Salinivibrio kushneri: one gene and its partner. The protein of the gene in region 1 interacts with the protein of each later gene in a pairwise test. Links are inferred from orthologs where the notes say so. Each region holds a gene or a part of one and is shown on either strand. Other genes may lie near its edges. The genes, in order: degS and N8M53_RS02565.

Region 1 (12,288 bases):
TTGCTCATCCAACATTCTCCCATGTGCTCCCGCTTGGATTTTTATTGTGTCCTTTGCGTCCATGGAGCGTACGGCTTACTTAAAAACGAATATGTAATAACGGCTGACTGGGATCAGTTCGATTAAATCTTAGCTGCTATTACGTCGGCTAGATGATAGAGAAAACCCTACTTTTTGACAAGATAAAGCTACCTTTTTGTAACAAATGTGAGCGGTGTGCACAGAATTGAGGAAAGGGTAATAAAAATGTTGGAAAGTGAGTGCTTATACACTGTTTTGAAAGGAAATAAATGAGTATTGCACGCAAGAATGCTGGCTGAATTGATTGTCTCGTCCTAAAATAGGTTGACAGTTTTTAGGCCAGCTCCAGTAGCTGGCCTTTTCTATTATGCACCTGATTGGGGGTTGTCATACTTAAACTCAGGTGCGGTCTCATTTCGTTGTATATCGCTATCGATTCTTTTACCAGTACTTTCAGCTCTGCCAGTGTCTTACACCGGTACAGTAAAAACTCCTGCTTCAGTATGCCATTGATTCTTTCCGCTAACGCGTTTTGGTAGCAATCATAACCATCCGTCATCGACGACTGGATTTGACTCTCCTGTAACGCATTCTGATAAACGGCTGAGCAGTATTGCGAACCTCGGTCTGAGTGATGTACCGCATTGCCGATATAGCGCTTATCTTTGACGGCCATTTTCAGCGCTTTCACTACATTGTCTACTTTCATATCTTCGCTCACGTGATAACCCACTATCTTGCGTGAACTGGCATCGGCCACCAGTGACAGGTAATGCACACCTTGGTCTGATTCAACATAAGTTATGTCGCTAACCAGTACATGCGCAGCATCATGTAGTCCGTCTTCTTTTAGCAGGTTAGGATGTTTCTTCATCCAGTGCTTACTACACGTTGTTTTTGTGTAGCTTTTCTTGGGTCTAACCAGTAAACCTTCACTTTTCAGATAGCTAAAAAACCCGTCTCGCCCTAGTTTAATGCCATGTTCAACTAGCTTGGGCTTTACCAACGCGTAGAGCTTACGCGCCCCTAACCTCGGCATATATTTACGCCAGTATTGGACCCAGTCTTTGATGATTGATAGTTCAGCTCTTCGGCTTTCCATTCGAGCAACGGCTTGGTAGACACCTTGTCGAGAAACGCCTGCGGCACGACATGCCGACGCTAACTTGATTTTGCTTTTGGCTTTGGCTTGCCAGATGTACCGGATAAGTACTTTTTTCTGAGGCCGGCTCCGTACTCATTGTCCATGATATCGACCATACCGTTGAGGATTTGGTTACGCAGTTTCTCTTCGGCTAACTCACGCTCAAGGCGCTTGATAGTTTCGGCTGGGGTTTCTTTTGAATGTGGCATAAGGGGATGCTGAAATGGTTTCGACCAATCGAGTCTACCATGTTTTCTGAGCCAGACGAGCACCGTTGAGCGGCCCTGAATACCAAAACGGGCTTGCGCTTGTTTGTAGGTCATTTCACCTTTTTCAACACGCTCAACAACGCCTAATTTAAAGGCTAAGGTGTAATCACGTTGCGTACGCTTACGGCTTGAGTTACTTGATGTTGTCATAAAGAAGTCCTCTTTATGTCAACGTATTTCAGGACGGGACAGATGGATAAAAAAAGCCTGGCGTTGCCACCAGGCTTTTTGCAGCAAATCTGACTGGAACGTCGATTAACGCTTCGAGAACTGCGGGCTGCGACGTGCTTTGCGTAGACCCACTTTTTTACGCTCAACGCGACGAGCGTCACGCGTAACAAAGCCAGCTGCACGTAGAGCAGGACGTAGTGACTCGTCATACTCCATCAGAGCACGAGTGATGCCGTGACGGATTGCGCCAGCTTGACCAGAGATACCACCACCAGAAACGGTGATGTACAGGTCTAGCTTCTCGGTCATTTCTACCAGCTCAAGCGGCTGACGAACGACCATGCGAGCGGTTTCGCGACCGAAGTAAGTTTCGAGAGAACGCTTGTTGATCTCGATGTTACCGCTGCCCGGCTTGATGAAGACACGCGCTGCGGAGCTTTTGCGACGGCCGGTGCCGTAGTATTGTTCTGCCATTGCTTTATTCCTCTTAGATGTCTAGTACTTGCGGTTGTTGTGCCGCGTGCTTGTGCTCAGAACCTGCGTAAACTTTCAGTTTACGGTACATAGCACGACCTAGAGGACCGCGTGGCAACATACCTTTAACGGCTTTTTCAATAACCAGTTCAGGTTTTTCCGCGATCAGTTTTTCAAAGCTGATTGACTTGATGCCACCAATGTAGCCAGTGTGGCTGTAGTACATCTTGTCAGACTTTTTGCGGCCAGTAACAGCCACTTTCTCAGCGTTGATAACAACGATGTAGTCACCGGTGTCAACGTGAGGAGTGTATTCTGGCTTGTGCTTGCCACGCAGACGCGTTGCAATTTCAGTGGCCAGACGGCCCAACGTTTTGCCTTCAGCGTCTACAACGAACCAGTCGCGTTTTACAGTTTCTGGTTTAGCAACGAAAGTTTTCATGCTAATGATTACCCGATTAATAAGTTTCACTTCAGGAGCCTAAGCTCCCACTGTTAAGCGCCCATACATCACCCCTTCGAGTGGTGGTACACTCGGCCTAAGCCTTTCAACAGTAACGGTGGGTCGCGAGATTATAGGGAAGAGTGGAGAAAAAATCACCTCCTTTTGGCAAAAAAATTCGGTGGATTTTCATCAGTTGGTTATTGTTTGGCTACCGCCTACCCTTACCTCGCAGGGCGCGCGCCATCAGAACGCTTGCGCCCCGAATGCCATCCTATTTTAGGGCAAGTGTGGCAAGGCAAGGTAGTCATGGCTTTGCATTTCAATCAAGCGTGATTGGCAGCGCTTAAATTCAAACGCCAGCCGCTCGCCTTGATAGAGGCTATCCATGGGCACCGCCGCCGAGATGATTAGCTTCACGCTGCGCTCGTAAAACTCATCCACCAAGGCAATAAAGCGCCGCGCGGCATCGTCTTGCGCACCGGTCAGCTGAGGCATATCAGCCAGCAACACCGTGTGGTAAAAGCGTGCTAGCTCCATATAATCGCTCTGGCTACGTGCGGATTGGCAAAGCTCAGCAAAGCTAAAATGCACCACCCCATCGCCGTTTTCGATGGTTTGCAGCGGCCGATGATTGACCTCAATCACATCCTGTTTCACCCCACCCTCGCCATTGAGCTTTTTAAAATAAGCGTGCATTTGCGCCGTCGCGGCGTCATCTAAAGGGTGGTGAAAGATCTCGGCTTGCTCTAACGTGCGTAAACGATAATCGACCCCTGAGTCGACATTCACCACCTCACAATGCTGGTTAATCAAGGCGATCGCCGGTAAGAAGCGCGCACGTTGCAACCCATTCCAGTAGAGCTCATCTGGCACAATGTTAGAGGTGGCCACTAGGGTAATGCCACGCGCAAACAAGGCCTCCATTAACGTCCCCAGAATCATCGCGTCGGTAATGTCAGAGACAAAAAACTCATCAAAGCACAGTACTCGGGTTTCTCGGGCGAACTTGTCGGCGATTTGTGGCAAAGGGTCAACCTCACCATCAAGCATTTTCAGCTCTTGGTGCACACGATGCATAAAGCGGTGAAAATGCATGCGCATTTTATTTTCAAACGGCAAGGCATGATAAAAGGTGTCCATTAAATAGGTTTTGCCGCGCCCCACGCCGCCCCAAAAATACAGGCCTTTTACAGGTGTCACAGGGACCGGCTCACGCTTACGCCAAGGCAGCCAGCTGCGCTTTTCGGACGTGGCGGGCGCAATGGGATTGGCGACCAGACGGTGATAGAGATCATCAAGCTTCTCTACCGCCATACGCTGAGCGGGGTCTTCAATAAAATCGTTGTGGGTCAGATCGTTATTATAATGTTCGAGTGGCGTCATTCCGTGAAAGCCTCATTGATTATCGCCTCCACGCATAGTAACACGCCCGATAAAAAACGTAACATATCGACAAAAACGCGGGGCGGTCGCACTCCAACACACAATCCGCCCGCTGCCAGTACCGCCAATAAGCATCGACGTGTATAGTGAGCTAAATCTTCCCTTGCTGAGTAAATGGGGAATGTACGATATTATTAGGTAGGCAAGTGATTTTACTTGTCGTGACTGACCCGTCAGTGGTATCTGTGGGCGGTCAACTTGTGACTACAAGGAGCAGTTATGGCCTGGATTAACAGCCTGATCTTTCTCGTCATCGGTATCGCGGTAGGCTTCTTCATTGCCCGCATGACGACACGCGATCTCAAACAACAAAAAAACATGAAAAGGGAGCTAGAAAAGTCACGTTACGAGCTGGAGCAATATCGCCAAGAGCTGGTTGATCATTTTGCCCAAAGCGCGGAGTTGCTCGATACGCTTTCCAAAGATTACAACAAGCTCTATCAACACATGGCAAAGACCTCGACCGATTTGATGCCAAACTTGCCCGATCAGGACAACCCGTTTGCCAAGCGATTGGGTAAAATCACCGAAGTGAAAGTCGATACAACCAGTGAGCCGCCGAGAGACTACTCAGGCAGTGCCTCTGGACTACTCAAAAGCGGTGAAGGGTCACGCGCGACGAGTTGATGGAGGATTGAACTTTTTCAGATAGCCCCCACTCTCACTTCATACCTGACAATCGGAGTGTGAGTCTATGATGAAGAAGTCTTTACTAGCGATGAGTATCGCCGCGCTGACTCTTGGCGCGGCCTTTTCCCCTCTCCCAAGCCACGCTGCCCTACCGCAAACCGTTAACGGCGAAGCCATGCCGAGTTTGGCGCCGATGTTGGAGAAGGTCTCTCCGGCCGTCGTCAGTATTGCCGTTGAAGGCAATAAAGTCGCCAAGCAGCGTATTCCAGAAGCTTTTCGTTTTTTCTTTGGCCCGAACATACCGCCCGAGCAAGCCCAAGAGCGTCCATTTCGTGGGCTCGGCTCAGGGGTAATTGTTGATGCGGATAAAGGCTATATTGTCACCAACCACCATGTGATTGATGATGCCGACCAAATTCGCGTGCAGCTCAAAGACGGACGCGAGTACGATGCCACCTTGATTGGCAGCGACGAAATGTCTGACATTGCCCTCCTCCAGTTGGATGAAGATGCCGATAACCTTACCCAAATTCCGCTCGCGAACTCTGACGAACTGCGCGTGGGCGATTTTGCGGTGGCGATTGGTAACCCATTCGGGCTGGGCCAAACTGTGACGTCGGGGATCATCTCAGCACTGGGACGCAGTGGTTTGAACCTAGAAAACTTTGAGAACTTTATTCAAACCGATGCGGCGATCAACAGTGGTAACTCGGGAGGCGCCCTGGTTAACCTTAATGGCGAGCTCATGGGGATCAATACCGCGATTTTAGGCCCCAACGGTGGTAACGTCGGGATTGGCTTTGCGATTCCGGTGAATATGGCGAAAAGCCTTGTCGATCAAATTATCGAATACGGTTCAGTGCGCCGCGGCATGCTGGGGGTGACTGGGCGCGAACTCACCTCGGAACTCGCCGATGCTTTTGGTCTTGCCACTCAGCACGGCGCCTTTGTTAGCCAAGTGATGCCAGAGTCTGCGGCAGAAGAAGCAGGCTTAGAAGCCGGTGACATCATTGTGTCGGTAAACGGTAAAAGCATCCGCAGCTTTGGTGAATTACGCGCCAAAATTGCCACCTTGGGCGCGGGCAAGCCAGTGACCTTGGGGGTTATTCGCGACGGTGAAAACCTAGAAATGGATACCACCCTTAAAGAAGCGAGCCAGACGCAAACCAAGGCTGATAACCTGCATAAAGCGCTCACCGGTGCTGAGCTCAAAAATCACGACACCGAACCGGCCGGGGTGGAAGTGACAGCGATTGAAGAAGGCTCCCTCGCCGCGCGCTATGGCTTGCGTGAAGGCGATGTGATTGTCGGCCTCAATCGCCACAAAATTGAGAACCTCGGCGACTTGCGCAAACTGCTGGAAGACAAGCCTAGCGTGTTGGCGCTCAATATCGTCCGCGAAAACAGCTCGCTGTACCTAGTGATCCGCTAGTCCGCGAACGCACGTCTAGCGAACGTCAATTGATGCCTGCCACCTCGGCAGGCATTTTTTTGCCCAGACAGCGGTGATGATTTCCCCAACCCTCACTGACAATGCTATTCTCTAGCTCCGCGTTAAGTTGCTTGAGGATGGCATTGTTTATGCTGGCGTTATTGATTCGCTCTGTGATTATTGGCTTGGTGACAGCTGCCCTGTTATTAGTGGCGGTGCCAGACTTACGTTCTGGCCTGTTATCCGACTTTTCTTTTGCCGACAATGACGACGAAAAGCCAGTTGAATTGGTGTCATTTAATTATGCGGTTAAACGCGCATCACCTGCGGTGGTCAACATCTACACTCGCAATTACACCGGCAACGACAGGCTAGCGCTTAACACCCAGGGATTAGGCTCAGGGGTGATCATGAGTGCCAAAGGCTATATTGTCACCAACTATCATGTGGTGGCGGAAGCCGACCAAGTGATTGTTGCCCTGCAAGATGGTCGTATTTTCACCGCGCAAATGGTCGGCAAAGACCAGCGCACCGACTTAGCGGTGCTTAAGGTGCAAGCCGATAACTTACCCGTAATCCCGGTCAACGATCGCTACCAACCTGCGGTGGGTGATACGGTGCTCGCGATTGGCAACCCCTATAATCTCGGACAAACCACCACTTATGGCATTATTTCCGCCACTGGCCGTACCGGGATGAGCTTTTATGGCCGCCAAGATTTTTTACAAACCGATGCCGCGATTAACCGAGGGAACTCTGGGGGAGCCTTGGTCAACAGTCGGGGCGAGTTAGTAGGCATTAACACCGCCTCGTTCCAGCAAGCCACCGATTTGGAAACCTACGGGATCTCGTTTGCGATCCCCTACGGGTTGACCGAAAAAATCATGAACAAACTGATTGCCGATGGCCGAGTGATCCGAGGCTATATCGGCATTGATGGTCGCGATGTGAATCCGGTGATGGCACGCCTGCTCGATGCCGAGCAACAACGAGGGGTAATGGTGTCTGGGGTCGACCAAGGGGGACCGGCGGATAAAGCGGGGATCCAACCGCAAGATTTAATTATTAAGATTGATGGGCAAGCGGTACGTGGCGCACGCAGTGCCATGGATATGGTCACCGATACTCGCCCAGGCTCAACGCTCGATGTGACCCTCATTCGTGATGGCGACACCCTGACACTGCCCGTCAAGGTGGGCGATGAAAGGCAGCGCCGCTAGGGCTATCCGCCGCTCTCTGCACTTATCGGCTCACGCCATCAAAAACGCCAGCTCAATGCTGGCGTTTGTGTCTCGAGTGTGAGGCGAGGTTACTCCGCGTCAATCCGCTCAATTTTCGCGCCTAACGCTTGAAGTTTATCTTCGATGCGCTCGTAGCCTCTATCGATATGATAAATGCGATCGACAATGGTCTCGCCCTTAGCGATACAACCAGCAATCACTAAGCTCGCCGAGGCGCGCAAATCCGTAGCCATCACTTGCGCACCGCTTAAGCTATCGGTGTCACCACAGATCACGGTGTTGCCCTCAATTTCTGCATGGGCACCCATGCGCTGCAGTTCAGGGACGTGCATAAAGCGGTTTTCAAAGATGGTTTCGGTAATAATGCCCGTACCCTTGGCCACCAAGTTAAGCAAGCTAAACTGGGCTTGCATGTCGGTCGGAAAGCCTGGGTGTGGCGCTGTGCGTACATTCACCGCTTTTAGCTCACGGTCAGTCATATCGAGCTCAATAAAGTCATCACCGGTGACGATCTTAGCCCCCGCCTCTTCGAGCTTGTGCAATACCGCTTCGAGTAACTCGGGCGAGGTATGGCGACAAATAATATGCCCACCAGACACGGCCGCAGCCACCAAGAAGGTGCCGGTTTCAATCCGATCAGCCACCACCGAGTGCTTACCGCCGCCGAGGCGCTCTACCCCTTCAATTTCAATCCGATCCGTGCCTGCACCTGACACCTTGGCACCCAGCATGTTGAGGAACTTGGCGGTATCAACAATTTCTGGCTCACGCGCCGCGTTTTCAATCACTGTGGTGCCGTTAGCCAAGGTGGCTGCGCTCATGATGGTAACCGTTGCGCCGACGCTGACTTTGTCCATCACGATATGGGCGCCTTGTAAGCGACCATCGACGGTGGCGCGCACATAGCCTTCATCCAAGGTAATAGTGGCACCCAGCTGCTCAAGGCCATTGATATGCAAGTCCACCGGGCGTGCCCCAATCGCGCAGCCGCCTGGCAATGACACTTCGCCTTTACCAAAGCGTGCCACCAACGGCCCAAGCGCCCAAATAGACGCGCGCATGGTTTTCACCAAATCATAAGGGGCGCATAGCTCGGTAATGTCGCTGGCATCCACATGCACAGAGCCGTTACGATTGACCTTGGCACCTAAGCGAGATAACAGTGCCATGGTGGTATCAATGTCACGCAATTTAGGGACATTCGCCACCTCGACCGGCTCTTCAGCCAGTAGTGAAGCAAATAAAATCGGGAGGGCGGCATTTTTCGCGCCAGAAATGGCCACATCACCTTTTAGCGGGCCATTGCCCGTCACTCGAAACTTTTGCATCAGACCCTCTTACAACTGCATCAGCTTTTTATCGCGCGCCCATTCACTCGGGGTCATCGCTTTAATACTGACAGCATGGATATCATTACGTGCAATATGCGCCATCAGCGGTGCATAAATCGTTTGTTGCTTTTTCACACGTGACATCCCGTCAAACATCTCTGCCACAGCAATCACTTCAAAGTGGCTGCCATCGCCTTTCACGTGCAGCTCGTCCACTGACAAAGCTGCCTCTAAAATGGCTTTAACTTCGCTTGCTTCCACGTTTAAACCCCTTCTTGATGCTCAGCATCGTCAAAAAATGTTTCTAAATTGCTCAGCGTTAACAACAATTTAAGCTGCTCTGGCACCCCTTGATAACGCACCTGTTGTCCTTGACTACGTAGTTGCTTATCAAGGTGTAGCAACATCGCCATACCAGCCGAATCGACGCGCGACAGCGCGCTTAAATCCAGGCTCAAGGCGGTGTCGGTGGGGAGCCACTGGTCACGCTGACGCCAAAAGTCAGGCACTGTGTCACGATCTAATCGCCCTGACAAGTGATACTGTTGCCCGTCCCCAGCGGTTAGGCGGATGCTCATGAGGCGTCCTGTTTTTGCTTGTCTTCTCGACGGATGGGGCGATCTGCCAAGGTTTTTAATTGTTCAATGACCGAATCAATGCCATCACGACGTAGCGGCGCTTTCCACTCCGACTGCTTAGACTGGATCATACTCACACCTTCAGCGGTTACGTCATAGGCTTGCCAATTTCCTGTCCGAGTATTTTTACGTAAGCTAAAATCAAGGCGAATTGGTGGTCGTGACGAGTCAGTAATGTCCACCCGCACTTTGACAATTTTATCGTCCGGAGCAATCGGCTGATCTTTTTGTACCTCGACGTCCTGGTCATCATACTCGAGCAGGATTTGGGCATAGGAAGCAATCATGTATTCAGTGAATGCCTCGGTAAAGGCATCACGCTGCGCCGGTGTCGCTTTGCGATAATACTGCGCCCCTAACACCAGCGATGCCGCATACCGGGTATGGATATAAGGCAGCAACTCGTCTTTGACCACATCGCGCAGCAAGTCTGGATCGGCGCGGAATAAGGTGCGATCTTTACGCAAGCGACTAAAGGTGTTGTCCGCGACTTGCTCAATCAGCTGATAAGGGTTGGATTGATCAACCGGCTCGCTGGCCTGCGCCAAAGAGCCAAGGCTAGAAACCATGAGGCAAACGACGCTGCCCAGTGCGATCAATATCTTCTTCATGCTGTTTACTCCTTGTCACCCATGCTGTAGAGGAATTGACCGATCAAGTCTTCTAGCACCAGTGCCGATTTGGTGTCCTGAATTTTGTCCCCTGCATCGAGATAGCCAATACCGAGGGCTTCATCCACGAAACCTGGGGTAATGCCAATGTACTGCTCACCCAGTAACCCTGCGGTATAAATCGATGCCGAGCTTGATTCGGGAAAGCGCCCGGCGTCTGCGTTTATTTGCAAGGTAACCTGCGGAACATACGTCTCTGCATTCAATGAAATATCTGTGACCTGACCGACCGTCACGCCGCCCACTTTGACGGGGGAGCGCACTTTCAAGCCACCAATATTGTCAAACTCAGCGGTTAAGGTGTAGGTATCCGCCCGTCCCCAACGTTGGACGTCTGCCACTTGAAACGCCAAAACCAATAACGCTGCAATGCCAGCAATGACAAAGCAACCTACCCAAAATTCTGTTTTACGACTCTGTTGCATGATTAATTCCCAAACATGAGTGCAGTAAGGACAAAGTCTAGGCCAAGCACGGCCAACGATGAATGTACCACAGTGCGTGTGGTGGCGCGGCTGATCCCTTCCGATGTCGGTGTGGCATCATAGCCGTTAAAAAGGGCAATCCAGGTCACAGCCACTGCAAATACCACACTTTTGATCAGTGCGTTGCCCACGTCATAACCTAGATCGACCGACGCTTGCATCACCGACCAGAAACTGCCGTGATCAATGCCTTTCCAGTCGACGCCGACCAACTCGCCACCCCAAATGCCCACCAGCATAAAAATCACTGCCAGCAGTGGCATGGCAATCACGCCCGCCCAAAAGCGCGGGGCAATCACCCGACGCAGCGGGTCGACCGCCATCATCTCAAGGCTAGAGAGCTGCTCAGTGGCTTTCATTAAGCCAATTTCCGCAGTCAGCGCTGACCCGGCGCGGCCAGCAAACAACAAGGCGGTCACTACGGGGCCAAGCTCACGCAGCAGCGACAAGGCCACCATTTGCCCAAGGCTGGTTTCCGCGCCAAAGTCTGATAAGACCAGGTACCCTTGCAAACTCAGCACCATACCAATAAACAGGCCTGAGACCATGATGATCGCCAGTGAGCGAACCCCCACCGAATAAAGCTGCTTGATCAATAGCGGGAAGGTTTTGCTCGGTTGCGGACGGCCAATCAGTGCACCGGTCATCACAAAGGTTGCTCGGCCCATGGACTCAGCCACACGCATCGCCCGGCGGCCCACATCTTCAATTTGTGTTTTGATCACCGGAAAATCTCCTGCGTTAGCTCGCCTGCGGGATAGCGAAAAGGCACAGGGCCATCAGCATGGCCTTCTAAAAATTGTTTGACCCATGGGTCAGGATTGTCACGCAGCGACTGGGGCGAACCACTGGCAATAATGCGGCTATCGGCCAGTAAATAAACATGATCAGCAATGCTCATGACCTCGGGCACATCGTGCGAGACCACCACACAGGTGAGCCCCAGCGCTTGGTTAAGCTGGCGAATCAAAGTAACCAATACGCCCATGGTAATCGGGTCTTGGCCGACAAAGGGTTCATCAAACAAAATCAGTTCAGGATCGAGGGCGATTGAGCGAGCGAGTGCCGCACGACGTGCCATACCGCCAGACAGATCACTGGGCATTAACGCTTGCGCCCCACGCAACCCCACCGCTTCTAGCTTGAGCATCACGATGGTGTGGATTAGCGACTCGTCTAAATCGGTATGTTCGCGCAGTGGGAAAGCGACATTATCAAACACCGTCATATCGGTGAATAGCGCCCCTGATTGAAACAGCATGCTCATCCGCTGACGGACTTCAAACAACTTGCGTCGTCCCAAGGTAGGAATGGCGTGGCCATCAAACACAATCTCGCCCGTATCCGGTTTAAGCTGACCGGCAATCAAACGTAGCAAGGTGGTTTTACCAATGCCTGAGGGCCCCATGATCGCGGTTACTTGACCACGTGGCACTTGCAAATCAATATTGTCAAAAATGCATCGATTGCCCCGTGAGAACGTCATCCCACTGATATCTATCAGGCTCTGTGCTGCCATGGCCGCATCTCATGGTTGTTATAAAGGAACGAAATGAAGTGGCTGATAATAAGGCGTCACCCACCCTAACACAAGCCACGCCGCACCTCAGCGCCCGCAGGACGTGACTTATCCCTGATAATAGCAGCTTCTTTTCGCTTTTCGTGTCAAACATCGGTCAGCCTACGTCCGGCAAATGTAACGCCAAGTCAGTGCAGGTATCGCCGGACACGTTCCCCGTCAGCGACTATGACTATCGACAACCTCTGTGTTAGTCACCCCCCATGTCATCACTGCTATTTCATTATGACCATTTCATGGCGACCGTTTCACGGCGACCATTTCATGGCGACAACTCTCATGTTGATGAATGAAATCACCGATTTCATCGCTAA
Region 2 (12,233 bases), 190 kb from region 1 along the record:
ATCAGCCAAGCTGATGGGCGCATCCAGTCCTGTACTTTGAGGGTCAAACAGACACACGTGTTGCTCGCGATATAATACCTGGCTGTCGAGAATATCGCTGTTGTCCGGGATGACTCCGATCACCGCATAGACATCATCATTTTTAATCGCATCTAAGCACTGACGACGGTCAACGGGGCGCAAGCTAAGTTGTGCTAAGGGAAGCTGTTGGTTGAGGGTGTCGAATAACGCAGGTGCGAAGATAAGCTCAGCATAGTCGGTAAGCCCCAGGCGAATTTGGCCGTCAAAATGGATGGGCTCAAAGGCAGGCGGGGTGAGTACATCCGTGGCGAGACTATCCAGCAAGGCGTTTATCTTCGGGGCAATATCCAACGCCCGTGCAGTGGGTACCATCTGGTGTCCACGTCGCTCAAACAAGGGGTCGTCAAGCATCGCACGTAATCGTGACAAGCTATGGCTCATCGCTGATTGACCGAGGGATAATCGCTCCGCTGCGCGAGTCACACTGCGGGTTTCCATCAAGGTGACAAACGTCACTAACAAATTAAGGTCATATTTACGCCATTGTTTTTGCGCCATCCGTTGCGTCACTCCTGAATCTAGCCGTCTTGAGCGCGGCATATGTCGCCGCATCGAGGCTGGCAAAGCGTGATGAGCTCACTCACCTTCACCCATAAACCAGCGTGAGGATCGCCACTGCTGATTGTGACGGTGTCATAACGCCAAATTCGCTCGTCAAACACAACCGCAAGCTCAGGCGATAACCCTACTGGCGCCACTGCGCCTCGCACATAGCCGGTGACGCTCTGCACTTGTTGCTCTGTGGCGAGGGTCATTCGCCGACATTCCAGCAACTGGCGGACTTTAGGCGGGCTCACTTGTTGGTCGCCTGGTACGCAGGCCACCGCATAACGTCCGCCCATATCCCGTAACACCATGGTTTTGAGCATGTGCGACGCACAAATACCGCGTTGTGCAGCGGTGTCTTCTATCGACTGAGTTGCCTGTGACTGCCACAAGACTTGGTAGCCGATATGGGCACTGTCTAGCGTGGCCGTCACCGGTGTTTGCCAATTGGAACCCGCGTTCACGGCTTAATCATTATCCTCAAGTGAATAAGGTAGTGGATCGCGTTGCCAAGCGTGTGATGGCGACTCGGCGAGGCGGAAAGCGGTGTCGTCATCCAGGTTGTTTGGCAGTACAGCCAATACCGTGGCACGGCCATTTGCTTCTCGGTAGCCAGCGATTACCGTCCCTCCAGAACGCCAATTGTCGCCCACCGCACGCTCAATTTTATCCCCTGCGACCGGTGTATGGTCGGCGTGACCGCTGAGTTTGTACATCGCACGCTTATTCATGCCTCGGTACTTGGCTCGCGCGACGGTTTCTTGGCCGGTGTAGCAGCCTTTGGTAAAGCTAATGGCATTCAGCGCTTGCAAGTTTAACGATTGAGGGATGAACTCGCCGCTGGTGGCCTGTTCGATACGCGGTAAGGCGGCATCAATGTCGTATTTGTCCCAGTATTCATGGGTCAGCAATGTCGCTTGGCCTTGATTGACAAACTCAGAGGCAGTGTCAGTATCCACGGCGAGTAACCAGCGGTTTGGCGCAATGCACACCGCGGTGCCTGATTGCCCTTGGCGAACGTTACCTTGAGAACCAACGTGCTCAGCCACCCACTTGTCTGCCTGTGCGCCAACAATACCGAGCAACACGACATCGACTTTTTCAAACGCAATCTTTGAAAAAATGGCGTATTTTTTCACTTCTTGTAGCTGGGTGGCTTCAATTGACGCTGGTTGCACCATGGCCAGTCCGTCTTGGAAGTGGAAAAAGCGCAGCACCGACCAGACTTTACCTTTGGGGTCGCAATGAGCCGCAAGGGTTGATTCGTCCTCACCAAGGCTTGCAATGTCGCAAGTAAGCTGACCTTGCAAGTAGCTTTTTGTATCGTCGCCACTTACTTTGGTGAGCGCCCAGTTATCTAGGGCGACAATAGCAAGTTCGGGTTGTTGGTCACTAGGCTGTGTGTCCGCGGGCTGAAAGGCCACGCTTTGATACCATTCGCTCATATCACTCACGCTCTTGGTTGAGAAAACATAGACTCTGCCCCGTATACTAATCCGGAGCATAAAGCTTGTCAGCCTTTGTATTGTAGGGCTATTGGGGTCTATTGCCGATTAACGCTAGAGAGCTCTCAGATTCGCTGTTTGTTTTCCGGCAAAAGTAGTCGCCTGATGGCGGCATTGATAGTATGCAACCACTGACATCATTGATAGAGGTAAGCAATGGTTAATACCGAGGATAAAGCGCGGGTTCGTTGGGCATGTCGCCGTGGCATGTTGGAGCTGGATGTGTTGGTAATGCCTTATTTTGAAGCCTGTTACGACACACTCAATCAGCAAGAAAAACAAGATTTTGTCGCATTTTTAGAAAGTGCTGATCCGGATCTGTTTGCCTGGTTGATGGGGCATGGTAAACCTGATGACCCCAAGATGAAGTCGGTCGTCGATAAGGTCGTTGCTTATAACCGAAGCAAGTTACGTACATAGCCACCTGCATTGTCCGCGTTATGTCGTTGTCGGGCTGCTTTTACTCGGACTGGCGGTAGCATGGCTGTTGATGGTACATGTTTACCTTCCTCTGAGTGCTCGCGCTGTGCTCGTCATTGGGGTAACGCGAGAATTACGCTGTTTTTATTGGCACCTTGCCACCTATGAAGGCGTGTTTCGTTTTTCCTCCGAAGGCTGGGCCGTATTGCCTCATGGCCAGTGTCGACAGCTGGCCTGCCTTTATGCCACACCTTGGTTACTCGTACTCACCACCCAACCTGATGCCCAGTACCTATATATCTGGCGTTGGGGCATACCAGATTATCACTTTCGTCTTATTTATCGTCACTGTTGTCGGCAAGGTTAGGATAGCGTGTGACATATTTGTGACAAACCGATTGCGTTGCTTTACTTTTTGACGTTATCACCGATATTCAAAAGACACGGGTTAAAAACTCTTTCGCTCAGATAATGCTGTAGGGTCGCTATGAATATTAAACAAAAACTCTTGTCACTCACCGTGATGTCGGTGCTAGCACTGCTTGCGGTTGCCGCCGTTGCATGGAAAGCGGAAACGCGGCTACAAAAAATGCACACGCAGTTAACGACGGTCTCTGATCTTGAAGTCATACTGCTTAACTTACGCCGCAATGAGAAAGACTTTCTCGCGCGCATGGACCCCAAGTACCTCTCCCGTTTTGATAACAACGTTGATGCGTTCAATCAGCTGCTGAGTGATTTCCGCGCCCGCAGTGCTTCGCTGGGTCTGCAAACAGCGACCATTGATAAAGTGAAGAGTGCGATGAAAGGGTATGCCAATGGCTTTCGCGACCTGAGTAAGGGCTACCAAACATTGGGGTTAACTCCTGAGCAGGGGATCCGCGGACAGATGCAAAACGCGAGCAACAAAATGGTAGCGGCAAGCAAAAATGACATTGTGCTTGAGAGTAGCGCCCGCTTATTAGCCGCAGATGCCAAACTGTTTGTACAAAGCAGCAACCTTGACTACATCGACGAATACCAGAGTCAAATGCAAGAGCTCGAAGATTACCTTCGTGGTGACTTGCTGGCTTTGTTTCAAGCGCATCAGGCGCAAGTGGACAAGATTGTCGCCCAGAAAAAGACATTAGGGTTAGCGGCAGATAAAGGCCTACTGGGGCAAATTCGTGGCAAAACGCACCAAGTGGAAGAGATGTTTGATGTGTTAAGTCAAGAATATGAGCAGGCCGTTGAGCAAGCTTTGCGCCAGACAGTGACGTTTACCGGCTCAGTGGTAGTGATCCTTGCATTGATGATGACAGTGATTTCCTTGTGGATGAACCGTGGCATTCAACAACGTATTTATCGATTTAGTGAGCAAATGGCTGCCATCACGCAGCAGCGCGATCTGACCTTACGCGCGGATGAAGATGGGCGCGATGAGATCTCATTGATGGCCAAAGACGTCAACCAAATGCTCACCAGTGTGCAACAAATGGTGGTCGACGTAAGCCGTGCGGTGCAAGCGCTGAATCAAAGTGCAGAGCAGGTGGAATCTCGCACCGAGGAAACAGGCGCTGCCATGGCCACCCAATTAGATGAAACCACTCATGCGGCGACAGCGATGAATGAAATGGAAAGCACCATTCGTGATATCGCGGGCAACACGGATCAAGCAGCAGATAATGCGCGCACCAGCTTAAGCCGTGCGGAGAACGGGCAAAAAGTGGTCGATGATACCAAAGCGATGATCATGACACTGGCAGAAACCCTCAGTAACACCAGTAATGAGGTGCTTGAGCTGAGTAAGCTGTCTGAGACCATTGGCTCGGTGCTGGATGTGATTAAAGATATCTCCGAGCAAACCAACTTGCTGGCGCTTAACGCGGCGATTGAAGCGGCGCGGGCCGGCGAGCAAGGGCGTGGCTTTGCGGTGGTCGCTGATGAAGTGCGACAGCTGGCGACCCGTACTCGCGAATCGACCGATGAAATTTCTGGCATTATCACCTCGTTGCAAGAGCAAACCCAGTCGGTGTCCGAACGCATGGAGCAAAGCCGAGAAGATGGTGAAACATCCGTGGGTAAGGTAGAGGCGGCTTCGCAAGAGCTGTCGCAAATCATGGAAGATATGCAGAATATCATGGATATGAGCACCCACATTGCTACCGCAATAGAGCAGCAGAGCTCGGTGGCGAAGGAAGTCAATCAGAACGTGCACAACATTCAAGATATCGCGCAAAACAGCACGGAACGAGCGAACCAAAATCGCGAAGCGGCACACAAGGTGGCTGAAGAAGCGGCGCACCTTGAGCGTGCGGTGAGAGAGTTTAAAAGCGAATAAGCGCGATAATGTCCAGTAAAAAGGCCAGCCTTATGAGGCTGGCCTTCTTCATTCAGGGCCGAAGGAGTAGTCAAAACCCGCTAACAGGGCTGATCCGGGGTTAATATGGTAGGGCCGGATTGCTCGTTAGGCTCTGGGTAATCAATGGTGTAGTGCAGCCCACGACTTTCTTTTCGTTGCATCGCGCAGCGAACCATTAACTCCGCCACTTGTAGCAAGTTACGTAATTCCAATAGGTTATTTGAGACCCGGAAATTGGCGTAGTATTCGTGTGTTTCTTGCTTAAGTAATTCGATGCGGCGCAACGCGCGTTCTAACCGTTTGGTCGAACGGACAATGCCCATGTAATCCCACATAAAAAGACGTAACTCATGCCAGTTATGCTGGATCACCACTTCTTCATCGGAACAAATCACCTGGCTTTCATCCCATGGCGGCAGGGCAGTATGAGGCTCGATATGATCTGAGTGCGCTTGAATATGTTCCGCAGCTGACCATGCATACACCACGCACTCCAGCAGCGAGTTAGATGCCATACGGTTGGCGCCATGTAAGCCGGTGTAGCTCACTTCCCCAATCGCGTATAAGCCGGGTAAGTCTGTGGTGCCGTTTTTATCCACCATCACGCCACCGCACGTGTAGTGGGCGGCAGGGACAATAGGGATCGCTTCTTTGGTCAGATCGATGCCGTATTGCTTGAGCTTTTCGTAGATGGTTGGAAAATGTTTGATCACAAACTCTGGATCTTTGTGGCTGATGTCGAGATACATACAGTCAGCGCCAAGGCGCTTCATCTCGTAGTCAATCGCGCGGGCCACCACATCACGAGGGGCAAGCTCGCCACGTGAGTCGAAGTCTGACATAAACCGCGAGCCATCTGGGCGTTTAAGGTGCGCGCCTTCACCGCGCAACGCTTCAGTGAGCAAAAAGTTGCGCGCATCAGGGTGATAGAGGCAAGTTGGGTGAAACTGGTTAAATTCCAGGTTGGCGACGCGACAGCCTGCTCGCCATGCCATGGCGATGCCATCACCGGATGATACATCTGGATTGGACGTATATTGGTACACTTTGGATGCGCCGCCTGTCGCAAGCACCACATAGTTAGTGCGCACAGTTTCAACCACTTCTTGGTTTCGGTTCCAGATGTAAGCCCCAAGCACGTGGTTAGCGCCACCTAAGCCAACTTTTTTACGGGTGATAATATCTAGCGCATTGTGCCGTTCGAGCAAGGTGATATTTGGGTGCTGACGGACATTGTCTTGCAGAGAGTTTTGCACGGCCATGCCTGTGGCATCTGCAGTATGCAAAATGCGTCGGTGACTATGACCACCCTCTCGGGTGAGGTGATAACGTGGGGTGTCATCATCGCTGTCTTCTTGATCGAACGGGACACCGCCATCGATTAACCATTGCACACAATCTTTCGCGTTGCGGGCAATAAAATCGACCACGTTTGTATCACAGATACCTGCGCCGGCAATTTGGGTATCTTCGACATGAGACTCGACCGAGTCTTGCTCGTCAAACACCGCGGCAATACCGCCCTGTGCGTAAAGCGTTGCCCCTTCGCTGAGCGGGCCTTTGCTTAATACAATCACCTTGTGGGTTGGCGCTAAGCGAAGCGCCAATGATAAGCCAGCGGCACCACTGCCGATGACTAACACGTCACATTGATGTTCTTGGGTTGTGGTCGTCATGATCCCTAATCCTCTTTCTGCGCCCCCAATGTTACACCAATTTGACGCTGCCGCGCGCGGTAAGATCAAATCCAAGTCGGCTTGGGTGAAAGTTTGCAACCATGGTACGGTTCGGGCGACAATGCCCCCAGCCAAAGACGTTCCCTTTGGCCATTCCGTCACAGTAATGTGATTTAACACATAATAAAACCAACATGGTGAGGAACTTTTCGCCGAGCAGGCTATCGAAACGTGTGCGAAAGCTCGCAAGCGGGTTTAACCGCGCTCTGACAACGTCGGGCCTAGAATTTCGATAATCGGGCGGAAAGATCAACCAAGGAGTAAACGCTCGAATGGGCGAGCAGCTAACCGACCAGGTTCTAATAGAACGTGTACAGAATGGTGACAAGCAAGCTTTCAATCTGTTAGTCGTCAAATATCAGAATAAGGTATGTAACCTTATCGCCCGCTATGTAGGCACACACAGCGGTGATATTCCGGATATTGCGCAAGAGGCGTTTATTAAAGCCTATCGTGCACTGCCGGGGTTTCGTGGCGAAAGTGCGTTTTATACTTGGCTGTATCGCATTGCAGTGAATACCGCGAAGAACCATTTGGTGGCGCAAGGACGACGACCGCCAGGCAGTGATATTGATGCCGACGAAGCAGAAAATTACGAAAGTGGGGGTTCTTTAAAAGAAATATCGAACCCTGAAAACTTGATGTTGTCAGATGAATTGAGACAGGTGGTGTTTTCGACGATAGAAACACTGCCCGACGACTTAAGAACCGCAATTACCTTACGTGAGCTCGATGGGCTCAGCTATGAGGAAATTGCACAGGTAATGGATTGTCCAGTCGGTACGGTGCGGTCGCGTATTTTCCGAGCGCGTGAAGCGGTTGAAAAACGCATCCGACCACTGATGAAACGGTAACGAGTTTTACTGGCTGCATGACGGTGACTTGAATGACGGATAGAGAAAAAATTTCAGCGTTGTTGGATGGCGAATTAGTGGATACCTCAGTGATCCACGACATTGAGCGAGATGATAACGCACAACAGACTTGGAGTGATTTTAGCACCATTCGCGATGTGATGCGTGGTGATGCTCCTAGCTCGTTGCAATGGAACATTGCCGATTCTGTGGCGTCCGCGCTGGAAGCAGAACCTGCTTATCATGGTGATCACCTTGATAGTAATGTGCTACCGATGCACGAGGCGCAACCGCGTCCGGAAAAAGCGCGTCGTCACTTACCAGGGTGGCTGCAACAGCTGACGCAAGTAAGCGTCGCTGCCTGTGTCTCGCTGGCAGTGATTGTCGGTGTGCAGCAGTATAACCAGTCTGAATCGAGCTCGCCGGTGGCCAGTACCCAAACCCAACCACCAGTACTCGAAACCATTCCTTTTGCCGGTGCTGCTGAACCCGTGAGTTTGAGCCGTAATGATTTGCGTGCCACGCCCTCGGAGGCAGAACTGATGGAGCAGCGTCGTCGCGTCAATGCAATGCTCAAAGACTATGAATTGCAGCTGCGCTTGAATAAGGATAGGCTGTCTGATCATCAGACTATGGCACCGTCGACAAGCAGTAATAAACAATGAAAAAAATTCTGATCGGTGCGCTTGCGCTGGTCAGTTTGATGTCAGCGCAAGCCTCGGCCGAACCCTCTGCCGAGGCTTTGTTACATCAAATGGATACCGCAAGCGATACCCTAGATTACGAAGTGTCCTACATCTTGGTAGGTAAAAACAGCCTCGAGCCGCTTCGCTTTCGTCATGCCCAAGTTGGGGAGCATGCCTACGGTCACCTCATGTATCTTAGTGGCCCGCCTCGTGAAGTGATTCGTCGTGGCGGTGAGATCAGCTACTTTGAACCCGGTTACGACCCCTTCACCATTGCCAGTGATCATATGGTGGCACCTTTGCCCACCCTGATTCAGGCCGATATCGATGTACTGGCTAACCACTATGACTTTGTATCGATGGGACATGCGCGTGAAGCGGGGATGGATTGCCAAGTGGTGCGCATTACCCCGAAAGACGGGGAGCGCTATTCGTACGTACTATGGCTAGATGAGAACAGCAAGTTGCCTGTCAGGGCGGATTTGCTCGACCGTGACGGCGACCCACTAGAGCAATATCGCGCCTTGTCGTTAGTGGTTTCACCGCAAATCAGTGCCTCGATGCAAAAGCTGGCGGAGCTTAGCTTGCCGCCGGTACTGACCTTGCCTCAGGCGACGAAGCGATCAGCGCTTGACTGGAAGGTGACTGGGCTGCCTGATGGGTTTGAGCCAGTGTATAGCAATCGCCACCGCTTAATGATGACCAAGCGAGCAGTCGAGAGTCAGATGTTTAGTGACGGTTTGTTCAGTTTTTCGGTGTATCTTGCCAAAGCCGATGATGTCTCGGTTCGCCAGCAAATTGTTCGTCAAGGTCGACGTACACTGCATAGCGTGACCAGTGGCAACGCAGAAATCACCGTTGTCGGCGATATTCCGCCTGAGACAGCCAAACGGGTGGCGGAGTCTGTTCGTATTACTGCTATGCCTGCGAGTCAGTCAAAACAGAAGGTCGAACCATGATCAAAGCATTGGCAGAAGTCACCGGTTACCAAGATGGTTGGTTGTCATTGGCCTGTCAGCAACAAACCAGTTGCGGCAGCTGCCAGTCACAAAGCCAATGCGGTACTGGTATTGTGTCCAAAGCGCTTCCTGGTAAGGTTAAACATCTTAAAGTACGTGCCCCAAAACCCTTACCGGCCGGGACCTTAGTTGAAATCGGCTTGGGGGAGGCGACGTTATTACGTTCCGCCTTATTGGTCTACATGGTGCCTTTGGTGATGATGCTAACAGGGGCACTGCTCGGGCAATTTTTATTCGCCACGCTTGCCGGCAGCGGTGAGGGTGGCGTCATCGCGCTCAGCCTGGGGCTGGGGGCGGTTGGCGTGGGCCTTGCACGTTACCTCGCTCCGCGCATCGGTACCCAAGATCAGCAGCAGCCCCAACTGTTACGCGTGATGGGGGAGCCGGTCTCAGATTTGTCAGTCATAAATACCACACAGCAGGATAGCGACTAGCCACTATTTTCGGTAGAATCCCGCTCACTTGATCTTAGGATCCCATTCTTATTGATAACGAGTAAGTCACACCAACACATGAAGCATATTCGTAACTTTTCGATCATCGCCCATATTGACCACGGTAAGTCGACGCTTTCTGACCGACTGATTCAAGTATGTGGCGGCCTAACTGACCGGGAAATGGCAGATCAAGTTCTTGATTCAATGGATCTGGAACGTGAACGCGGTATCACCATCAAAGCACAAAGTGTGACACTGAACTACAAAGCCAAAGACGGCGATGTGTATCAGCTCAACTTCATCGATACGCCAGGGCACGTTGACTTCTCGTATGAGGTGTCACGCTCGCTCAAGGCGTGTGAAGGTGCTTTGCTGGTGGTCGATGCAGGACAAGGGGTTGAAGCACAGACGCTGGCCAACTGCTACACCGCCATTGATATGGACCTAGAAGTAGTGCCTGTTCTGAATAAAATTGACTTGCCGGCTGCTGATCCTGATCGCGTGGCGCAAGAAATTGAGGACATTGTCGGTATTGAGGCCATTGACGCCACCCGCTGCTCGGCGAAAACCGGCATCGGCGTTGATGATGTCCTTGAAGATATTGTACGCCAGATCCCGCCACCTGAAGGCGATCCTGAGGCGCCAACCCAAGCACTGATTATCGACTCTTGGTTTGATAAATACCTCGGCGTGGTGTCTTTGGTGCGCATCCGTGAAGGCTCGCTGAAAAAAGGCGACAAAGTGAAAATCATGAGCACGGGCCAGGAATGGAACGTGGACAGCATTGGCATCTTCACGCCTAAGCGTAAAGAGCTTAATGGCCTGCAAACCGGTGAAGTTGGCTGGGTGATCTGTGGGATCAAAGATATCCTCGGCGCACCAGTGGGCGATACCATCACCCATGCTAAAAATGGCTGTGAAAAACGCATTGAAGGTTTCCAGCAAGTGAAGCCGCAAGTATATGCAGGGCTTTTCCCAATTTCATCGGATGATTACGAAAGCTTCCGTGATGCCTTGGATAAGCTGAGCCTCAACGATGCTTCTTTGTTCTTTGAGCCGGAAAGCTCGGCGGCACTGGGCTTTGGTTTCCGTTGTGGTTTCCTTGGCATGCTGCACATGGAAATCATCCAAGAGCGGTTGGAGCGCGAGTATAACCTCGATCTTATCACCACGGCTCCGACTGTGGTGTACGAGGTGACTCAAAATGATGGCGAGGTCATTTACGTCGACAGCCCATCCAAACTGCCACCTATCAATGATATAGAAACCATTGGTGAACCGATCTCGCGCTGTAATATTTTGGTGCCGAGTGAATTTGTCGGTAACGTCATTTCACTGTGTGTCGAAAAGCGTGGTGTGCAGGTCGATATGGTCTATCACGGCAACCAAGTGGCGCTGACCTATGACATTCCGATGGCTGAAGTGGTCCTCGACTTCTTTGACCGGATTAAATCGACCTCACGTGGTTACGCATCGTTAGATTATAACTTCGAGCGCTATGAAGTGTCTGATATGGTGCGAGTGGATATCCTCCTAAACGGTGAACGCGTCGATGCGTTGGCGATCATCACTCACCGTGCTCACGCCCAGCCGCGTGGTCGCGAGTTGGTGGAAAAAATGAAAGAGTTTATTCCTCGCCAACAGTTCGATATTGCTATCCAAGCCTCGATTGGCAACCATATTATTGCCCGTTCGACGGTGAAACAGCTACGCAAAAACGTGACCGCGAAGTGTTACGGTGGTGACGTGAGCCGTAAGAAGAAACTTCTGCAAAAGCAAAAAGAAGGTAAAAAGCGAATGAAGCAGGTCGGTAATGTCGAACTGCCGCAAGAAGCCTTTTTGGCCATTTTGCACGTGGGCAAAGATAAATAACGACGGATTCCATTATGGCCAATACGTTTTCTTTGATTTTAGTGCTGGTGACCTTGGTCACCGGCATTGTTTGGGCGTTAGATAAATACCGTTGGGCACCGCGCCGCCGCCAAGCGGCAGGGGAAACCCTCAAGGTGTCAGCGCGTGAACTGGATGCCGAGCAAGTGGCAAAAGTGGCGCCTCAACCGAGTTGGGTTGAAAATATGGCGTCTATTTTTCCAGTGATCGCGGTGGTACTGGTACTGCGCTCGTTTATTTATGAGCCGTTTCAAATTCCATCTGGGTCGATGATGCCCACCTTACTGGTAGGGGATTTTATCTTGGTGGAAAAGTTTGCCTATGGCTTACGTGATCCGGCTTTTCATACTGAAATTGTCGAAACCGGCAAACCAGAGCGCGGTGATATTGTGGTGTTTAAATATCCGCCTCAACCCAATATCGATTACATTAAGCGCACGGTCGGGCTGCCCGGTGATACCGTGGTGTATGAAGACAAGCGCCTGTGTATTCAGCCGAAGGGTGAATCCCAGTGCCAGCCAGTGCCGATTGATGACATCCAGCCAAGCGAGTTTGTTCAAGCGGGTATTAACTTGGTACAAGCGCAGGAGCAACTGGGTGAACAACCTCACCAGATCCTTGTCCACCCGAAAAAACGTGACCGCGTGAGTGCATACCAGCCACGTCCAGGCGTCAACCGCTGGGTCGTGCCAGACGGGCACTATTTTATGATGGGTGA

The links.
Region 2: the proteins of degS (region 1) and N8M53_RS02565 interact in binary tests that used the Escherichia coli proteins (3 or more experiments, as listed by UniProt). The link is inferred for Salinivibrio kushneri from one-to-one orthologs.

Annotation. Positions count from the first base shown.
Region 1 is NZ_CP114588.1:325,334-337,621, reverse strand. The notes cover bases 5,263-8,213. They hold degS (outer membrane-stress sensor serine endopeptidase DegS), read left to right. Parts: upstream 5,263-6,178; coding sequence 6,179-7,249; downstream 7,250-8,213. Other genes in these bases: murA (UDP-N-acetylglucosamine 1-carboxyvinyltransferase), read right to left, coding at 7,339-8,213; N8M53_RS01690 (Do family serine endopeptidase), read left to right, coding at 5,263-6,029. In the rest of the region: petA (ubiquinol-cytochrome c reductase iron-sulfur subunit), read right to left, coding at 1-8; rpsI (30S ribosomal protein S9), read right to left, coding at 1,690-2,079; rplM (50S ribosomal protein L13), read right to left, coding at 2,093-2,521; cell division protein ZapE, read right to left, coding at 2,801-3,907; Z-ring associated protein ZapG, read left to right, coding at 4,187-4,594; more of N8M53_RS01690, read left to right, coding at 4,665-5,262; more of murA, read right to left, coding at 8,214-8,598; BolA family iron metabolism protein IbaG, read right to left, coding at 8,608-8,862; N8M53_RS01670 (STAS domain-containing protein), read right to left, coding at 8,865-9,179; phospholipid-binding protein MlaC, read right to left, coding at 9,176-9,850; outer membrane lipid asymmetry maintenance protein MlaD, read right to left, coding at 9,856-10,335; lipid asymmetry maintenance ABC transporter permease subunit MlaE, read right to left, coding at 10,338-11,081; phospholipid ABC transporter ATP-binding protein MlaF, read right to left, coding at 11,117-11,914. UniProt on the Escherichia coli protein: A site-1 protease (S1P) that cleaves the peptide bond between 'Val-148' and 'Ser-149' in RseA. Part of a regulated intramembrane proteolysis (RIP) cascade.
Region 2 is NZ_CP114588.1:511,244-523,476, forward strand. Bases 6,436-9,331 are described here. They hold N8M53_RS02565 (RseA family anti-sigma factor), read left to right. Parts: upstream 6,436-7,515; coding sequence 7,516-8,148; downstream 8,149-9,331. Other genes in these bases: nadB (L-aspartate oxidase), read right to left, coding at 6,436-6,569; rpoE (RNA polymerase sigma factor RpoE), read left to right, coding at 6,902-7,483; rseB (sigma-E factor regulatory protein RseB), read left to right, coding at 8,145-9,128; N8M53_RS02575 (SoxR reducing system RseC family protein), read left to right, coding at 9,125-9,331. In the rest of the region: N8M53_RS02525 (LysR family transcriptional regulator), read right to left, coding at 1-579; N8M53_RS02530 (aminoacyl-tRNA deacylase), read right to left, coding at 600-1,091; tRNA-modifying protein YgfZ, read right to left, coding at 1,095-2,072; N8M53_RS02540 (succinate dehydrogenase assembly factor 2), read left to right, coding at 2,289-2,552; N8M53_RS02545 (hypothetical protein), read left to right, coding at 2,521-2,919; N8M53_RS02550 (methyl-accepting chemotaxis protein), read left to right, coding at 3,040-4,872; more of nadB, read right to left, coding at 4,953-6,435; more of N8M53_RS02575, read left to right, coding at 9,332-9,622; lepA (translation elongation factor 4), read left to right, coding at 9,701-11,497; lepB (signal peptidase I), read left to right, coding at 11,512-12,233. UniProt on the Escherichia coli protein: An anti-sigma factor for extracytoplasmic function (ECF) sigma factor sigma-E (RpoE). ECF sigma factors are held in an inactive form by an anti-sigma factor until released by regulated intramembrane proteolysis (RIP).